DNA from 2 places in the Streptomyces sp. NPDC029674 genome. Region 1 is predicted to be linked to the other one. Evidence: riboswitches for the same ligand, from Rfam matches in the RefSeq annotation. Region 1 holds a riboswitch; the other holds the start of a gene.
The links. A riboswitch is a leader RNA that binds a small molecule or an ion and turns the genes downstream of it on or off. The one in region 1 is predicted to bind cyclic di-AMP.
Positions count from the first base shown of each region.

Region 1 (9,193 bases):
TTCTCGGCGATGAGTGAGGACCCGGCGAACCGTGGGCTCGCCGTCAACGCCTCGTACTGGCACATCAAGGGCATCGTCGTCGAGCGGGCCGGTGACAACGGGATCTTCGTCGGCGGCAGCAACAACGTCATCGAGCGCACGGTGACGCGCTTCAACCGGGACACGGGGCTGCAGCTCTCGCGGATGGCCTCCACCACGCCCAAGGACCAGTGGCCCTCCAACAACCTCGTGCTGAGCGCGGAGTCGCACGACAACGCCGACTCCGACGGCGAGGACGCCGACGGGTTCGCCGCGAAGCTCACCGTCGGCTCCGGGAACGTCTTCCGCTACGCCGTGGCCCACAACAACATCGACGACGGCTGGGACCTCTACACCAAGACCGACACGGGCCCCATCGGACCGGTGACCGTCGAGGACTCCCTCGCTCACCACAACGGCACGCTCAGCGACGGATCGCAGGCCGGCAACGGCGACCGCAACGGCTACAAGCTCGGCGGCGAGGACATCAAGGTCAACCACGTCATCCGGCGCAGCATCGCCTACGACAACGGCAAGCACGGCTTCACCTTCAACCGCAATCCCGGCACGATGACGGTGTCCGACAACGTCAGCATCGACAACGCCGAGCGCAACTTCTCCTGGGACGCGGGGACATCGGTGTTCCGTGGCAACACCTCGTGCCGCAGCGGCAGCGGGTCCAACGACAAGACCGTCGGTGACGCCGACGGCTCGAACCAGTTCTGGTCCGGCACGAACGGATCCCGGTGCTCGGCCTATGCCGGGGCCCTGAGGTGGTCCTACGCGGCGGACGGCCGGCTCGTCGTGACCTTCGGCGGCTGATCTTCGACGGCCGGCCCTCGGCGGCGGCACTGCGGTGACTCCGTGGCCGAGGGCCGGACCTACTTCTTGCGTGACTCCACTCGGTCCGTCACCAGGTTCGCCACGATCCCGAGCAGGGTGACCGCCGCCGCGGGCAGCCACGGGTTGGTGGCGTGCAGGCCAGGGGTGAGTTCCAGTACGAACAGGGCGGCCCGGAGCAGGGTGCCCGGCCGGCTCGTCACTGGACGGGGGGTGGGGCTCGGTGTGGCGGGGGCTCAGTCGATGCAGAACTCGTTGCCTTCGATGTCCTGCATCGCGATGCAGGACTCGTTCTCCTCGTCCGCCTCCAGCAGTTGTACGCGTACCGCGCCGAGTGCGACCAGGCGTGCGCATTCGGCCTCCAGGACGGCGAGGCGCTCTTCGCCCGCCAGGCCGGTGCCTGTCCGCACGTCGAGGTGCACGCGGTTCTTGGCGGCCTTGCCTTCGGGCACGCGCTGGAAGTACAGGCGGGGGCCTACGCCTGAGGGGTCGATGCAGGCGGCCCATGAGCCCTGGGTCTCGGGAGGCTGGGTGCGGTTGTACGCCTCCCAGGTGGCGAAGCCTTCCGGTGGCGGCGGCAGGACGTATCCCAGCACCTCGCACCAGAAGCGGGCGACGCGCTCGGGGTCGGCGCAGTCGAAGGTGACCTGGAACTGTCTGATCGATGGCATCGGCGCACGATAGCAGGGGGGTTGTGCCGTCCTTTGACGAAGGCGGCCCCCTCGGACGGTGTCCGGCGGGGCCGCCTCGTGGGTGGGTGTCAGTGCCCCGGATCGGGGCGCGGACCTCGGGGTGGGCTAGCGGACGTCGACGTAGTCCTCACGGCCGTAGTCCGCGTAGTGGGTAGTGACCGTGTCGGTGTAGCGCATCTGCCAGGTGCCGTCCTGCTGGGCGGTGAACTTCTTGCTGAACGTGCCGTCGCTCAGCGTCTTGGTGCTGCCCAGTTCCTTCCACGCGGAGCCGGTGGCCGCGGCCTTGAACCAGACGCGAATCGTCTGCCCGCCGTACGGACGCCAGGTGGATCCCGGCTTCCGCATCAGGCCGCCCTTGGCGGTGACCTTCGTGCCCTTGCGCACGCCCTCGGGCGTGACACCGTCGTTCCAGACCTTTGTGTAGGTGCGGCCCAGCTTGAGACTCGGGCTGTTCACGCCCGCGTTGACCAGGCGCAGCCGCCACTGGGAGCCGGAGTCGGCCTTCTTCGGCGAGGAGGCGGTGAAGGAGGCGCCGTAGGTGGCGTCGAAGGTGCCGGTGCTGGTCCAGGATCCTCCCTCGGGGCGGTGGTCGATGGAGACCTGCGCCGTGGTTCCCGCCGGGAACGAGCCCTGGGTGACGCCGAGTTCGCCGGTGAAGGTGACCTTGCGGTACTTGCTCACCTTGGCCTTCACATCCGACAGCTTGCTCGTGCGCGGGGGTGTGGCCAGCGTGAAGGAGTGCGGGGACGGCGCCGTGAACCAGCTCGACGTGGTCGGCCGGACGGCGACCGGTCCGCTCTGTTTGACGGTGTATCCCGTGGAGAAGACGCCGTCCTCGCCGCTCACCACGGTCTTTGTCGTGCCTCCCACGCCCCCGGTGACGATCTCCACCCCGTCGGCGAGCGGCTTCTGCGTGCCGTCGTCGGCGATGCGGCTGAGCCTGCCGCGGACGGGGATGTCACTGCCGTAGGGGGCGGTGACCGTGCCGACGGGCGCGTCGACCGTGAACTTCAGTTCCTGCTTGCGGAAGGGCAGGGTGAGCGACTCGTACTGCTGGTCGAACATGTACTCGTAGGTGGTGTCGGTGCTGGACTGGCCGAAGTACCCGGAGGTCGTGAAGCGTCCCTCCTCGTTCGTCCACACCCATCCCTCGCTGCGGGCCTCCCGGGCGCGGTAGTACATGCCCACTCCCGCGAAGGGCTTCACCTCGTGGGTGTTGGGGTCCTCGGCCACCAGGGACCCGGTGACCTTGACGGAAGGTTTGTCGTAGGAGATCCACGGGTGTTTGCTGGTGAGGGTCAGCTTGGGACTGAGGCCGTAGTTGAGGTAGCCGGTGGAGCGCTGGACGACCTCGTTGGGCCGGCCTTCCCGCGCCACGACGTCGATCACGTAGGCACCCATGGCGGGCAGGGTGACCGGCTCGGACCGGAAGGTGGCCTCGTAGCACTCGCCCGAGTCGGGGCAGGTCTCGGTGCCGTCCAGGCGGAGGCGGGCCAGGACCTCGGGGTCGTTCTTCGCGTGAATCTGGAGCGTGACGTCCTTGGGGTGGAAACGCGCGGACATGTGCTCGTAGAGGGCGTATATCTTGCCGCCCTCCTGCAGGGTCTCCGTGCGGCTGCGCGAATCGCCGTCGCCTGCGTGCGCCGCGGGTGCGGCGACCAGTGTGGCAGTGCAGACCACGAGGCCCGTGGACAGCGCTGCCGTGAACTTCTTCAAGACTCCCCCATCGGATCTTGCTGTGCGTGACGCGCGTTTGACCGGCGGGGTGGGCCAATGGTTGTGCGACGGCCCGCGGCACATGTCGCATGTCGCCTGTCGCCTGTCGCCTGTCGCAGGACACCTATCGCCTGTCGCATGTGTGTCAGGGGGCTCGGTCCGCGGTCCGTGTGCAGCAGTCGTGTCCGTCGGGCGGCAGGCCCATGACGTTCAGCACGGGTTCTCCGCCCTCGAGGACCTCGAAGGTGAAGTTCGCCCGGGAGGGGAGCGCCACGAGCGAGCACTGGGTGCCGAAGGTCGGCGGAGGGTAGGGCGCCCAGGGGCAGTTGGCCCTGTCCAGGGCGGACACCACTTCCGCGTACGTGATCCCTGCCGGGAAGGTGCCCGTCCCCCCGGCGGCAGGGGCAGGCACTCAACTCCAGGTCGGGGTCGTACATACGCAGCAGGGTCCGGATCCACGTGGGATCCGGACCCTGCTGTTGCAGTAGCGGGGACAGGATTTGAACCTGCGACCTCTGGGTTATGAGCCCAGCGAGCTACCGAGCTGCTCCACCCCGCGTCGGTAGACCCAACAGTACGCCACTTCGGACGGCCCGCACACCACGGTGGTCGCCGAGCGGCTTTGGGCGTAGCTGACTCGTCGTCGGAAGGAAGCCCTCTGAGGAGGTTCCTTGAGGAAGTCCCTTCGTCAGAAAGGGGTGGGGCGGAGGTGGTGGGGAGGTTTTCCTTTTCCGGCCATGGAGTTCACGGTTCCGTGAAAGGAGGCGACAACCTGGCCGTTCCGTACTGTCCGTACTGGCTGCTGAAATCGCGCAATTAAAGCGTCCACTCCCGCGTCGGCGGCCGCCATTCCTTTCGGGGACCGGCTGAAACGGGATGTCAGCCGCCCAAAGGGCCGTGCCGGAAGCATTGTTGACGAGGTGTCCGCCGTAGACCTGAAGGTGAGGGTTGGGGCTGACTCGATGGGAGCAGTGCAGGTGGCGTGCGGCGGTCTGCCGGCGGTAAGGCCGCCGGGATGATTCGCGTGCGTGCCGGGTGAGCCGATGTCCTCCCTGTCTCCAGACTTCCGGAACCTCGGGGGCAAGATGACCGTTCTGGTGCGGAATGCCACCTTTGCGGGTGTCCGTATTCGAGCAAATTTTACTTATTGAGCAGTTAAGAGCATATGCGGGGTTTGCCTGCTCTGTGGGGTAGTTGAGCGGAATACCGCGCTGCCGCTGCCCAGTGAAATGTGTCACGCTCGCGGGTCCGTGGCTCCGCGAGCCGCTGAGCGGTTTTTCGTTCAGCGCAAAGTGAGTTGGGTTTTCGATCAAAGAGGGGGCGGGGTTCCGGTCGCCGGGATTTGCCCTCGCGCATTCCCTTCGCCGGAATTCCGGTCTTGTTCGGCACGGGGTTTCTCGCCTAACGTCACCGTCAATCCGGATGGAACGCCGAATCCTGCCGCTGTCCGGAAACTCGCCCACCCACTCACTTACGCACGGCAGGAGCGGGGGACCCAGGTAAGCCGCCGATCCCGGTTCCGGGACGGCTCGGGGTGAAGTCGCATGCCCAGCGACCGGACATCTCCCGTCCGAACCCGACAGCTCACCCCGCAGGCGACGGAGAGGAATTCGTCATGCCCGCAAAGGGTAAGCACCGCCGTCCCAAGTCCAGCTCGCTCACCCGGGGCATCGCCGCCGCCGGCACGGGCGGCGCCGTGCTCGTTCTGCCGGTGCTCGGCGCGACCACGGCCGCCGCGGCGCCTGCCGGCGCGGCCGCCAAGCCCGCCGCGGCGCCGAAGACCTATGTCGTCGTCGCGGGTGACTCCCTCGCCGAGATCGCCCGGGAGCACTCCGTGAGCGGCGGCTGGAAGAAGCTGTACGAGGACAACCGCGGCGTCCTCGGTGGCGACCCGGCGCTGATCCACCCCGGTCTGAAGCTCACCCTGGGCAAGGAGTCCGCCGAGGCGTCCGCTGAGCGGGCGGACCGGTCGAAGCGCGACGACGCGGCCGCCGCCGAGCCCGCCGCCGCCCCGGCGAAGAAGTCCTACGCCAACAACCTGGACGGCTGGATCCGGGAATCGCTCGACATCATGGCCCAGCACGGCATCCCCGGCTCCTACGAGGGCATCCACCGCAACATCATGCGCGAGTCCTCCGGCAACCCGATGGCCATCAACAACTGGGACTCCAACGCTGTCGCCGGAACCCCCTCCAAGGGCCTCCTGCAGGTCATCGGCCCCACGTTCTCCGCGTACCACGTGCCCGGCACCTCGGTGGACAGCTTCGACCCGGTCGCCAACATCACCGCCGCCTGCAACTACGCGGCCGACCGGTACGGCTCGATCGACAACGTGAACGGCCCCTACTAGGCCCCACGACCACATCTGTTTTTCTGTCCCGGACAGCACTGAGCCCCGGCACGCGATGCGTGCCGGGGCTCAGTGCTGAAGGAGATGAAGGACCCGGTCGAGTCAGACCGCTGTGCCGCTCGTGCTGCTCGTGCCGCTCCTCGCCCACTCGATCACCAGGCGGCGGAAGGGGATGACGAGGACGGAGCAGATGACCACGAGGCCGCCCGTGAAGAGCCAGATGCCCTGTTCCTGGTCGATGGACAAGGCGATCGCGCTGCCGACCACCGCGCCTGCGGGCAGGCCCAGCAAAGAGCGCCAGTCCGCGCCGCGCAGGGCGAGGAGAACTCCTGGGAACACGGCCGCGAAGCCGCCGACCATGAGGAGTATGTCCCTGCCGTTGTGCTCTTCCCTGCCGGGCTCCGTCGAACAGTAGCGCTTGCCTGCCGTGCAGTCGGCCACGTCGATCGAGTGCGCCACCCCCCAGGCCAGCGCGACGACCCGTGAGGCCCGTAGGTGTGTGCGGTCACTGCCAATGCGGCTGCTTTTTCACGGGAGTTGAGCGGCATCGCCTGCGGGGTGGCAGTCGGCATTGATGTCACGGCCCTGGACCAGGTGCCCGGGGGCGACGCATGCTGTCTCACCAGTCGGCAGAGCTCTTCGAGCAGTTGGCAGCCCTGCCTGCGTTGCCGGATCTTTGCAAGCCGGGGGCAGTTCACCGCACGCTCAAGGAGAATGGGCCGCTCCGGTTGTCCGTACTATCGCTGTGTCAGGGCATCTGTGCACTGGATCCCGTTGCCGCGCCGCCAGGCCCCGGCCCGGCCCCGGTCTCGGGAGGCACACATGTGCAGCAGGCTCTTCAACTCCGGCCTCAGGCCCGGGAAAGGTTGTGCGCCCCATGTCCGAGAACGTTTCCGCCACCGAACTGACATCGCAGTACTCCGCTCAAGTCCACGCCGACCTCGAACGCAACACCAAGGAACAGCACCGCATCGGGGCGGAAATCGCCGCCTTGCAAGAGCAGTTGGCGGCCCATCAGCGCGACCACGCGGTGCTGGTCAGCATCCAGCAGGCCCTCGACGCGGCCCCGGCGCCGGTGGAGCCCGCGGTCCTGCCGGAGCGGGCCGCTGTCCCCGCCCCCCGCGACGCCGGGAAGAAGACCTCCGGGTCCGGCGCGGGCAAGCGGACGCAGGGGAAGAAGGCCGCTTCCCAGCCCCGGCGCGACACCGCCGGGAAGACGAACGCAGGGAAGACGAGCGCGGGGAAGCCGAGCGCCGGGAAGGCGAGCGCGGGTAAGACGGCCGGCGAGAAGGCGGCCAGCGGGAAGGGGGCCGGGAAGGCCGAGTCCGGGAAGACGGCGCAGCCGACGCTGGTCGAGCTGATCCGTGGTCACCTCGCCGAGCAGAGCGAGCCGCGTTCGGCGGCCGAGATCGCCACCGCCCTGGGGCAGGCTCACCCTGAGCGCAGCGTCAAGACGACCGTGGTGCGCACCACCCTCGAAGGGCTGGTCGCCAAAAGCCAGGCCCAGCGCAGCAAGCAGGGCTCGTCCGTCTTCTACACCGCCGGCGCGGCGGTGTCGGAGCAGGCGGCACCGGCGCAGGCCGAGCAGCAGGAGCGGGAGCGGGAGCAGGGCCAGGGCCAGGAGCAGCCCGCGTCGGCCGGCGCATGACACCACCGCCGCGGCACGCCCGGGCCGGTCGGGCCGGGCGCTGTGGCGTGGGCGGGAATGCCGGGCGGGGCTGTCTTGCGCTGATGCCGGCAGCGACTGCACCGGCACCAGCATCGGCGTCGGTACCGGTGGGCAGGTGACGGCAGGCCGGCCCGGCAGGTTGTGTCCTGCCCGGCCGGTCCGCCGGCGGCCCCGGCCGTCCGAGCCGAACCCTTCTCGGGCCGGGGTGCGCGTGGCGCGAGGCCGACTCCGCATCCCCTGTACGGCTGACGGATCTGGTGGATGCCGCCGTGCCGAGCCGGGCCAGTCCTTCTCGGCCCGGGATGCGCTGTAGCGCGAGGCTGACTCCGCAGCCCCTGTACGGCTGACGGATCTGATGGGTGCCGCCGTGGGGCGGCCGGTCGGCGGAGTGGGTGAGGGCGCCCCGGACGGCGCAGTACATGTGTCCCACAAGAAGTCGTGGGGTACCGGTCGTCACGCGATATCGCCCCTGCCGCGTGTCACGTACGCCGGTGCGTGGCACGGTCCCGTCGAACGATCGGAAACCAGTGAGCGAGAAGAAGAACCCGGTGGCGGCCGCCGCGGAGAAGGCTGTGGAGAAGGTCCAGGACGCCATGCGGTCCGGTAATGAGATTCCCGGTGCGCCGGGCCCTGAGGCGGCGCCGGTGGAGGAGCCCACCCGGCCGCGTGAGCCGTTGCCGCCCAAGGCCGACCAGCGTGGTCCGGATACGTACAGCCCCACGGGGCAGCCCACCGGGGTGCCGCAGGACAAGGTCGCCCAGGAGGGGGCCTACCTGACCACCGCGCAGGGGGCGCGCCTGTACGAGACGGATCATTCGCTGAAGGCGGGGCCGCGCGGGCCGGTGCTGCTGCAGGACCACCACCTGCGGGAGAAGATCACCCACTTCGACCACGAGCGGATTCCCGAGCGGGTGGTGCATGCCCGCGGGGCGGCGGCGCACGGGGTGTTCCGGGCGTACGGCAGTGCCGCGGGGATCACCAAGGCGGGGTTTCTCGCCGAGGGGGTCGAGACGCCGGTGTACGTGCGTTTTTCCACCGTGCTCGGCTCGCGCGGCTCGGCCGACACGGTGCGCGACACCCGTGGCTTCGCGACGAAGTTCTACACCGACGAGGGCGTCTTCGACCTGGTCGGCAACAACATTCCGGTGTTCTTCATCCAGGACGCGATCAAGTTTCCCGACATCATCCATGCCGGGAAGCCGCATCCGGACCGGGAGATCCCGCAGGCGCAGAGTGCCCACGACACGTTCTGGGACTTCGTCACCCTGCACACCGAGGCCACCCACCACACGCTGTGGAACATGTCGGACCGGGGCATCCCGCGCTCCTACCGGATGATGGAGGGCTTCGGCGTCCACACCTTCCGGCTGGTCAACGCCGAAGGCGCCACCACGCTGGTGAAGTTCCACTGGAAGCCGCGCCTGGGCGTGCATTCGCAGGTGTGGGAGGAGGCGCAGATCACCGGCGGGGTGGATCCCGACTTCCACCGCCGTGACCTCGCCGACGCGATCGAGGCCGGTGCCTTCCCGGAGTGGGAGCTGGGTGTCCAGACCTTCCCCGACACCGAGGACCAGATGTTCGAGGGCATCGATCTGCTGGATCCGACGAAGATCGTGCCCGAGGAGCTGGCGCCGGTCCGCCCGATCGGTCTGATGACGCTGAACGCCAATCCCTCGAACTACTTCGCCGAGACCGAGCAGGTCGCCTTCCACCCGGGCCATCTCGTGCCGGGCATCGACGTCACCGACGACCCGCTGCTGCAGGGGCGGCTCTTCTCCTACCTGGACACCCAGATCAGCCGGCTGGGCGGCCCCAACTTCGGCCAGCTGCCGATCAACCGCACCCACGCGCCCGTCAACGACATGCTGCGCGACGGCATGCACCAGACAGCCGTGCACCGGGGCGCCG
Region 1 covers NZ_JBJDPY010000020.1:45,500-54,692, forward strand. The annotation lists gene ACI2L3_RS34240 (carbohydrate-binding protein) at 1-840, shown strand, start outside; gene ACI2L3_RS34245 (hypothetical protein) at 900-1,061, opposite strand; gene ACI2L3_RS34250 (VOC family protein) at 1,095-1,529, opposite strand; gene ACI2L3_RS34255 (hypothetical protein) at 1,656-3,266, opposite strand; gene ACI2L3_RS34260 (hypothetical protein) at 3,412-3,678, opposite strand; tRNA gene ACI2L3_RS34265 (tRNA-Met) at 3,752-3,825, opposite strand; cyclic di-AMP (ydaO/yuaA leader) riboswitch at 4,713-4,877, shown strand; gene ACI2L3_RS34270 (transglycosylase SLT domain-containing protein) at 4,882-5,616, shown strand; gene ACI2L3_RS34275 (hypothetical protein) at 5,719-6,075, opposite strand; gene ACI2L3_RS34280 (hypothetical protein) at 6,494-7,264, shown strand; gene ACI2L3_RS34285 (catalase) at 7,813-9,193, shown strand, end outside.

Region 2 (9,193 bases), on a different contig from region 1:
CCAAGGACGGCACGGAGACGTGGTACTGCCACCTCTCCACGCACAAGATCTCCAGCGGTCCCGTGAAGGCGGGCGAGACCATCGCCTTCTCCGGGAACTCCGGCAACTCCACGGGCCCGCACCTGCACTTCGAGGTGCGGCCGGCCGGCGGCTCGGCGATCGACCCGCTGCCGTGGCTGCGCAGCCACGGCCTCGACCCGACGTAACCCCGGCCGCCGCACCCGGCCTTACGGCCTCACCTCTACAGCTTCTCCACCGGCGCGTACCTCAGCAGCAGACGCTTCGGCTTGGGCTCTCCGAAGTCCACCGTCGCCTCGGCGTTCGCACCCGTGCCCTTCACTCCGACCACGGTCCCGAGGCCGAACTGGTCGTGCGTGACCCGGTCGCCGACGGCGAGCGACACCACCGGCTTCTCCGTCGCGCGGCGCGTGGCGAAGCCCTGCGCGCCACCGGAACGGGAGCGCGAGGAGGACAGCGACGAGGCGATTCCCGCGGCGGGGCCGGACGACGCGGGGGCGCCGACCGAGCCGGTCCGCTTCCAGTCCAGGTGGGTGTCCGGGATCTCTTCGAGGAAGCGCGACGGCGGGTTGTACGACGGCTGGCCCCAGGCGCTGCGCATGGAGGACCGGGTCAGATAGAGCCGTTCACGCGCGCGCGTGATGCCCACGTACGCGAGGCGGCGCTCCTCCTCCAGCTCCTTGACCTGCCCGAGGGAGCGCATGTGCGGGAAGACGCCGTCCTCCATGCCGGTCAGGAACACCACGGGGAATTCGAGGCCCTTGGCGGTGTGCAGGGTCATGAGCGTGATGACTCCGGAGCCGTCGTCCTCCTCGTCGGGGATCTGGTCGGAGTCTGCGACCAGGGCGACGCGCTCCAGGAAGTCGGAGAGCGTACCGGCCGGGGCGGCGCCCTCCTCGCCCTCGGCAGCCGCACTGTTGTCCTGCTCGAACTCCAGGGCCACGGCGGCGAGCTCCTGGAGGTTCTCGATGCGCGTCTCGTCCTGCGGGTCGGTGGAGGCCTGCAGCTCGGCGAGGTAACCGGTCCGCTCGAGCACGGCCTCCAGGACGACGGCCGGGCCCGCGCCGGACTCGACGACGGTCCGCAGCTCCTCCATGAGCGTGTTGAAACGCTTGACGGCGTTGGTGGAGCGGGCCGCCATTCCGTAGGCCTCGTCGACGCGGCGCAGGGCCTGCGGGAAGGAGATCTTCTCGCGCTGCGAGAGCGCGTCGATCATGGCTTCGGCGCGGTCGCCGATGCCCCTCTTCGGTACGTTCAGGATGCGGCGGAGCGGGACCGCGTCCTCGGGGTTGGCGAGAACGCGCAGGTAGGCCAGCACATCGCGGACCTCCTTGCGCTCGTAGAAGCGGACGCCGCCGACGACCTTGTAGGGCAGGCCGACGCGGATGAAGATCTCTTCGAAGACACGGGACTGGGCGTTCGTCCGGTAGAAGATCGCGACGTCGCCGGCCTTGGCCTCGCCCGCGTCGGTGAGGCGGTCGATCTCGTCGGCGACGAACTGGGCCTCGTCGTGCTCGGTGTCGGCGACGTATCCGGTGATGCGGGCGCCCGCGCCCTGGTTGGTCCACAGGTTCTTGGGGCGGCGGCTCTCGTTCCGCTCGATGACCGCGTTCGCGGCGGTCAGGATCGTCTGCGTGGAGCGGTAGTTCTGCTCCAGGAGGATCGTCGTCGCGTCGGTGTAGTCCTCCTCGAACTGGAGGATGTTGCGGATGGTGGCGCCGCGGAAGGCGTAGATGGACTGGTCCGCGTCACCCACCACGCACAGCTCGGCCGGGTCGTCCTCGTCGCCTCCGGAGGGGCCGACGAGCTCGCGCACCAGGGCGTACTGGGCGTGGTTGGTGTCCTGGTACTCGTCGACCATGACGTGCCGGAAACGGCGCCTGTAGTGCTCGGCGACGTCCGGGAAGGCGCGCAGCAGGTGGACCGTCGTCATGATCAGGTCGTCGAAGTCCAGCGCGTTCGCCTCGCGGAGGCGGGACTGGTACATCGCGTAGGCCTGGGCGAGGGTCTTCTCGAAACCGTCGGCCGCCTGACCGGCGAAGTCCTCCTCGTCGATCAGCTCGTTCTTCAGGTTCGAGATCTTGGCGCTGAAGGACTTCGGCGGGAACTTCTTCGGGTCGAGGTCCAGGTCGCGGCAGACCAGGGCCATGAGGCGCTTGGAGTCCGCGGCGTCGTAGATCGAGAAGGAGGAGGTGAAGCCCAGCTTCTTGTACTCGCGGCGCAGGATGCGGACGCAGGCGCTGTGGAAGGTCGAGACCCACATCGCGTTCGCCCGGGGGCCCACGAGCTGCTCGACGCGTTCCTTCATCTCGCCCGCGGCCTTGTTCGTGAAGGTGATCGCGAGAATCTGGCCGGGGTGCACGCCGCGCTCGGCGAGGAGGTACGCGATGCGGTGGGTCAGCACGCGGGTCTTGCCGGAACCGGCGCCGGCCACGATGAGCAGCGGGGAGCCGGCGTGCACGACGGCCGCGCGCTGGTTCTCGTTCAGCCCGTCGAGGAGCGACGCCGGGTCGATGACCGGGCGCGGGGCGCCGTCGCGGTAGTGCGACTCCCGGGTCATGGGCGCGTCGAACTTCCCGTCGAACAGGTCGTCCGGAATGGGCTCCGGAGCGCTGTCCTCGGGCGGCGGCGGGGGCGCTTCGTCCGCGGCCCGGGAAGGCTGCAGGTCCGCCAGGAAGCTGTCATCAAAGAGGCTGCTCATCGCCTCCCGAGTCTAGGCGGCCCCACTGACAACCCGCTGCGGGTTCCGGTCAGCCCGGGTCTTCCTACGCCCCGCCCACGGACGATCACGCTCCGCTACGCCTTTGACCGCCCGCGCCACGCCCGCGTCAGGGAACTCGTAAAGTCACGAAAATGTATCGGGCATATCGAACATCAACCTTCACAGGGACCACACGCGTTGGCTAGCGTGCCCGGCGGGCCACTCGTCCCCCCACCGGCGAACCCCGCCGGGAACGGGCGGCCTCCGCCGAGTCCGACCTGTTCGGAGCCGGGGACCCACCAGAACATTGGGGTGAATCGGTCCCGTACGAAGTACGGGACCGTAGGGCAGCCTTCCGGAACACCCGCCCGAACCCGACAGCTAACCCGGTAGGCGGTCCACGGAAGGAGTCGCCTCCCTTGGCGTCGCACCGCAAGCCGCGGACCCGTACAGCCGGCCTACGCACGGCCCCCGCCATCGGCATCACGACGGCGGCCCTCACCTCCGTCGCCCTCCTGGCACAGAGCGCGCAGGCGGCGCCCTCCGCGCCGGCCAGGCCCAGCCTCGAAGAGGTCCAGAAGAAGGTCGACGAGCTCTACCGGCAGGCCGGCGTGGCCACCCAGAAGTACAACTCGGCCAAGGAGCGCACCGACAAGCAGCGCAAGAAGGTCGACCGCCTCCTCGACGACGTGGCGAAACGCACGGACGAGCTGAACGACGCGCGCAAGGAGCTGGGCTCGTTCGCCGCCGCCCAGTACCGCACCGGCGCCGTCTCCGAGACCGCCACGATGATGCTCGCCAACGATCCGCAGGGCTACTTCGACCAGAACCACCTGGCGGACCGGCTGACCACGCGCCAGAAGAAGGCGGTCGACGACTACCAGGCGCAGCAGGCGTCGGCGACCAAGCAGCGCACGAAGGCCGCGAAGAGCCTCGAGACGCTGAGCGACTCGCGGGACGACCTCAGGACGAGCAAGCGGACCGTCCAGAAGAAGCTGGGTGACGCGCGTGAGCTGCTTTCGAAGCTGACAGCCGAGGAGAAGGCGCGGCTGGCGGAGATCGAGCGGAAGAAGAAGCTGGAGGCCAAGCGCAAGGCCGAGAAGCTGGCCCGTGAGCAGGCCGCCGAGGCGGAGCGGGAGCGCAGGGCCGAGGAGGCGGCGCAGCGGGAGAAGGAGCGGGAAGCCGGCCAGGGCTCCGGATCCGGCTCTGATTCCGGTTCCGGTTCCGACGCGGGCTCGGGTTCCGGTTCGGGCTCCGGCTCCGGATCCGGCTCGGGAAGTACTGACGGCAGCTACGCCACCAAGGCCGCGAAGGTCATCGACTTCGCGGAGGCCCAGATCGGCAAGCCGTACGTCTGGGGCGCCACCGGCCCCGACTCCTACGACTGCTCCGGACTCACCCAGGACGCCTGGAAGGCCGCGGGGATCTCCCTGCCGCGCACCACATGGGACCAGGTGAAGGTCGGCACCACCGTGAAGACCGCCGACGCCAAGCCGGGTGACCTGGTGTTCTTCTACGACGACATCAGCCACGTGGGGATCTACATCGGCAACGGCAAGATGATCCACGCCCCGAAGCCGGGCGCGAACGTCCGCGTCGAGTCGATCTACTACATGCCCATCCACAGCGTGGTGCGCCCCGCGTAAGGGCGAAGCACGCTCTTGAGGCCGACGCACCTCTACGCGCGCGTGGCCCGCATCCCCCCCGGATGCGGGCCACACGCGCGTAGAGGCGGAAAACTCAGGTCCACAGCACCGCGATGAAGATGTTCGCCGTGGTCAGCAGGCCGACCGCGCCGAACATGCCCTTGTCGACCTTCTCCTCGTCCCGCTTCACATAGACCAGCGCGAGGATCACGATCAGCACGGCCATCTTGATGCCGATCTTGAGGTTGTTGACCGCGTTGTCGTCCGCCTGGTTGAGGCCCACCAGGACAACACCGGTGACGAGCATGATCAACGCCCCGTGCAGCATCCCGGGGCTGAACCGTGCGGTGCCCTGGCCCATCTGCTTCATCTGGGTCAGGAAGCCACCCAGGAGCGAGGCGATGCCGATGATGTGCAGGCCGACGAAGAGATGGATGAGTAGGTCCATGAGGCCGGAGCCTAGCCGGGTCCCCGGGCGGCCGTGGCAGGTGCCCCCATATCACCACCCCCTGACCCGGCAAGTCGGAAACGAGCCATCGGTCACAGCCGCGCGCGAAGCAGCCGTCGGCCCGCGAGCCGCACGGTCGTAGTCGGTCACTGTCCGCCCTCTTCCGCCAGTTGCGCACAATCCCTCACCAACCCGTGACGGCCAGGTTTAGCGTCCTCCACCAGGTGGCCGGCTCCCCACCGCCGTCCGACCCGGGACGGCCGTCGGTCACCACCGCCGAGAAACCCGGCGGCGGCCCGTTCCCCCTGTGCGGGCCGCCGCCGGACACGTAAGGAGCCCCACTTCGTGGCAGCGCACCGCAAGCCCAAACAGCGCTCGCTCAGCGGCAGCACGGCCCGTACCGCCGCGACCCTCGCCCTCGTGGGAGCCGCGTCGGCGACCGTCTTCGACGGCACGGGACACGCGGACCCCCGGCTCAGCCCCGCCGAGGTGAAGTCCAAGGTCGACTCGCTCTACCGCGAGGCGGAGACAGCCACCGAGAAGTACAACGGCGCGAAGGAGAAGGCCGAGAAGGCGGAGAAGACCCTCCGCGAGCTGCGCGACACGGCGGCCCGCAAGGCGGAGAAGCTCAACTCCGCCCGCAACAGCCTCGGTTCGTACGCCGCGGCGCAGTACCGCGCGGGCGGCATCGACCCCTCAGTGCAGCTCGCCCTCTCCTCCGACCCCGAACAGTTCCTGGACCGCGCGGCCCGCGCCGACCGGGCCGGCAGCCGCCAGGCCCTGGCCGTCGGCGACGTGCGGAAGCAGGTCCAGGAGATGGACCGGCTGCGCGGCGCGGCCGACGAACGCCTGGCCGCCCTCCGCGCACGCCAGGCGGAGCTGAAGAAGCACAAGAAGACGATCACCGGGAAGCTCGGCGAGGCGAAGCGGCTGCTGTCCCGGCTCACCGCCGACCAGCGCGCGGAACTCGCCGGCGCGGAAGGCCGGGAAGGCCCGGGAGGCGACAGCCGCGCCTCCCGCTCGGACGCCCGCGCCGCCTCTCCGGGCGCCGCCAAGGCCCCCAACGCCCGCGCCGCGGCCGCCGTCTCCTACGCGTACAAGGCCATCGGCAGCCCTTACGTCTGGGGCGCCACCGGCCCGAACGCCTTCGACTGCTCAGGCCTCACCCAGGCCGCCTACCGCTCGGCCGGCGTCGCGCTGCCCCGCACCACCTACGCCCAGATCGCCGCGGGGGAACGCGTCTCCCGCTCCCAACTCCGCCCCGGCGACCTGGTGTTCTTCTACTCGGGCATCAGTCACGTCGGCCTCTACGTCGGCAATGGCCAGATGATCCACGCCCCGAACCCGAGCGCCCCCGTGCGGCTCGCGCCGATCGACCAAATGCCGTTCGCGGGCGCCACACGCGTGGCGTGAGCGGACACACCGGTGACCGAAGTGAAGGCTGCGGGGCGCGGCGAGCAGGCAGAGCGCGCCCACCAGTAATGTCACGTGCATGCCTAGCCGTACGCTGCCTCCGCCCCCGCCACCTGTGTATCTGCGCACCTGGCCGGACCGGCAGACGCTGCTCACCGATCGCGGCATGGCCCTGGAGGAGCTGCGCAGGCGACACCTCGGGGTGAGCCGGCTCCTGCTGCTGTGGCTGTGCGGCCTCGGCGGCGTCGTCGGCTGGGCGCTGCTGATCCAGCCGATCCGGTACATCGACGACGAGGACGCCAGCGCCTTCCTGCTGGGCCCGGTCCTGGTGGTCCTCGGCCTGGCCGCGCTGGTCCCCGCGGTGATCGGCGTCGTCCTCGGCATCCGCCACGACCGACGCGTCCGGCAACTCATGGACGCCTGGCTCGCTTTGGACAGCCACCCGCCGTCCGACGCCCGGCTGCGCTCCCCCGGCCTCAGCCTCCTCTGGCTCCTGTCCTCCCTCGCCGTGTGCACATTGGGCCTGTGGGCGTCCTTCACCTCGGCCGCCTACGCCGAACCGGGCCACGACACCTACACCGACGTCGCCCTCGGCATGGGCGTCGGCCTGATCCTGTGGCTGACCGGCCTCCTCGGCGCCGCGAAGGCCCTCGGCCACTACCGGTGGGCGCTACGGAAACTGGGCCCGGCGGCGAGGCCGACCACCACCGCCCCCGCCGACGCCACGCTCTCCTGACTGCACGACACCGCCCTGCCGTCGGTCGGTCAGACCAGCCGCCGTGCCGTCGCCCACCGCGTCAGCTCATGGCGGTTGGAGAGCTGGAGCTTCCGCAGGACCGCCGAGACGTGCGACTCGACCGTCTTCACGGAGATGAAGAGCTGCTTGGCGATCTCCTTGTACGCGTACCCGCGCGCGATGAGCCGCAGGACCTCCCGCTCGCGCTGCGTGAGCCGGTCCAGGTCCTCGTCGACCGGAGGCGCGTCGGTCGAGGCGAAGGCGTCCAGGACGAACCCGGCGAGGCGCGGTGAGAACACCGCGTCGCCGTCCTGCACGCGGAAGATCGAGTCCACCAGGTCGGTGCCGGTGATGGTCTTGGTGACGTAGCCGCGGGCGCCGCCCCGGATGACGCCGATGACATCTTCGGCGGCGTCCGAGACCGACAGCGCGAGGAAACGCACCGGACTCTCCGCGTCGGACATCAACGGCGAGCAGCGGCGCAGGACTTCCACACCACCCCCGCCCGGCAGGTGTACGTCCAGGAGGACGACCTCAGGCCGGGTGGCCGTGATGACCGTGACCGCCTGGTCGACGTCGGCGGCCTCACCGACGACCTCGACACCGGTGACGTCCGTCCGGCCGATCTCCGCCTGCACTCCGGTACGGAACATCCGGTGGTCGTCGACCAGGACGACCCGCACGCGACGCCCGCCCGCACCGCCGCCCTCGTCCGTCCCGGTCGGCTCCGTGGGCCCACTGGCCCCGGTCGCGTCGCTCATGTCGTCGCCGTCCTCTCCATCTCCAGCTCGACTTCCGTGCCGCCGCCGGGCACCGCGCGCAGCCGCGCCGTGCCGCCGTTGCGCTGCATGCGGCCGATGATCGATTCTCGTACGCCCATGCGGTCGTCCGGCACGGAATCCAGATCGAAGCCCGGACCGCGGTCCCGGACGGACACGAACACCGTCTCCCCCTCGACTTCGGCGAAGACCTGCACCGCGCCGCCCTCGCCACCGTACTTGGCGGCGTTCACCATCGCTTCCCTCGCGGCCTGCATCTGTGCGGTCAGCGGCTCGTCGAGCGGGCAGTCGCCGACCACGACGACCTCAATGGGGACGCCGTGCTTGTCCTCGACCTCAGCGGCGCTGCGGCGGACCGCCTCAGCGAGGGTGTCGGGCTCCTCGTCCTCGTCCTTGCCGCTGCCCTCGGGGTTGTAGAGCCAGGCCCGCAGGTCCCGCTCCTGGGCACGGGCGAGCCTGCGCACCTCTCCGGGGCTCTCCGCGTTGCGCTGGATCAGGGTCAGGGTGTGCAGCACGGAGTCGTGGACATGGGCGGCGACCTCGGCTCTCTCCTGGGCGCGGATGCGCATCAGCCGCTCCTCCGAGAGGTCCTGCATCATGCGCACGAGGTAGGGGCCGGCGAGCAGCGCGACACCGACGAGCACGGCGAGCGAGGCCTGCAGCACGGCGCCCAGGTGGGCGGCGGAGCCCTGCAGCACGAAGATGCCCGAGACCCCGGCACCGACCAGGAGCACTCCGGCCGCCGACCGGGCGATGGTCAGGGTGCGCCTGCGACGGCCGACGGCCATCCAGCGCGCCCGGCGGGCGTTGTCGGCCTGCCGCCAGACGAGGGCGACACCGGCGGCGACGAGCAGGGTCGGGACGACATAGGCCTTGGTCGAACCGTCCAGGTCCACATTGCCGACGAAGACCATGGCGACGACGACCATCGCGAGGAGCGCGACGAGCTGCCCCTTGTCGGGCTTGCGGGCCACGAGTCTTCGGCGGCCGTCCGGCGCCGTCTCGGCGGTGACGGCCGCGGGCGGCCGCTCGGAGTCGACCCCGCCCACGCCGAGCGGGACGAAGAACCAGAACGCCGCGTAGAGCAGCGCGCCGAGGCCGTCCGCCGTGAACAGGCCGACGAAGATCAGCCGGACCCAGATCACGGGCAGTCCGAGGTGGCCGGCCAGACCGCGGGCAACGCCGCCGAGCCAACGGCCGTCGCCGCTGCGGTACAGCTTGCGCAGCGGTCGGACGTCGTCGGTGGGCGGTGCAGCGGCTTCCGGCATGTCATCGATATTCACACGCGGGCGCGGGTGCGAGCATCAGGGTCGACCCCCGAGACTTCCCTGATCTCGGCCCCTGCCCCGGCCCTGTCAGGGTTGCGACCCGAGCCGTCTCAGGGGCGATATCAGGGTTCGGCCAGGGTCGTCCCGACTGCCGCGGCGGCCCCCTGGCAGTCACCATGGACGC
Region 2 covers NZ_JBJDPY010000006.1:179,743-188,935, forward strand. The annotation lists gene ACI2L3_RS16425 (M23 family metallopeptidase) at 1-206, shown strand, start outside; gene pcrA (DNA helicase PcrA) at 242-2,719, opposite strand; cyclic di-AMP (ydaO/yuaA leader) riboswitch at 2,975-3,131, shown strand; gene ACI2L3_RS16435 (NlpC/P60 family protein) at 3,139-4,365, shown strand; gene ACI2L3_RS16440 (hypothetical protein) at 4,460-4,813, opposite strand; gene ACI2L3_RS16445 (NlpC/P60 family protein) at 5,159-6,226, shown strand; gene ACI2L3_RS16450 (hypothetical protein) at 6,306-6,962, shown strand; gene ACI2L3_RS16455 (LuxR C-terminal-related transcriptional regulator) at 6,992-7,723, opposite strand; gene ACI2L3_RS16460 (PspC domain-containing protein) at 7,720-9,009, opposite strand.
Region 2: another riboswitch for cyclic di-AMP. It lies ahead of ACI2L3_RS16435 (NlpC/P60 family protein); the one in region 1 lies ahead of ACI2L3_RS34270 (transglycosylase SLT domain-containing protein).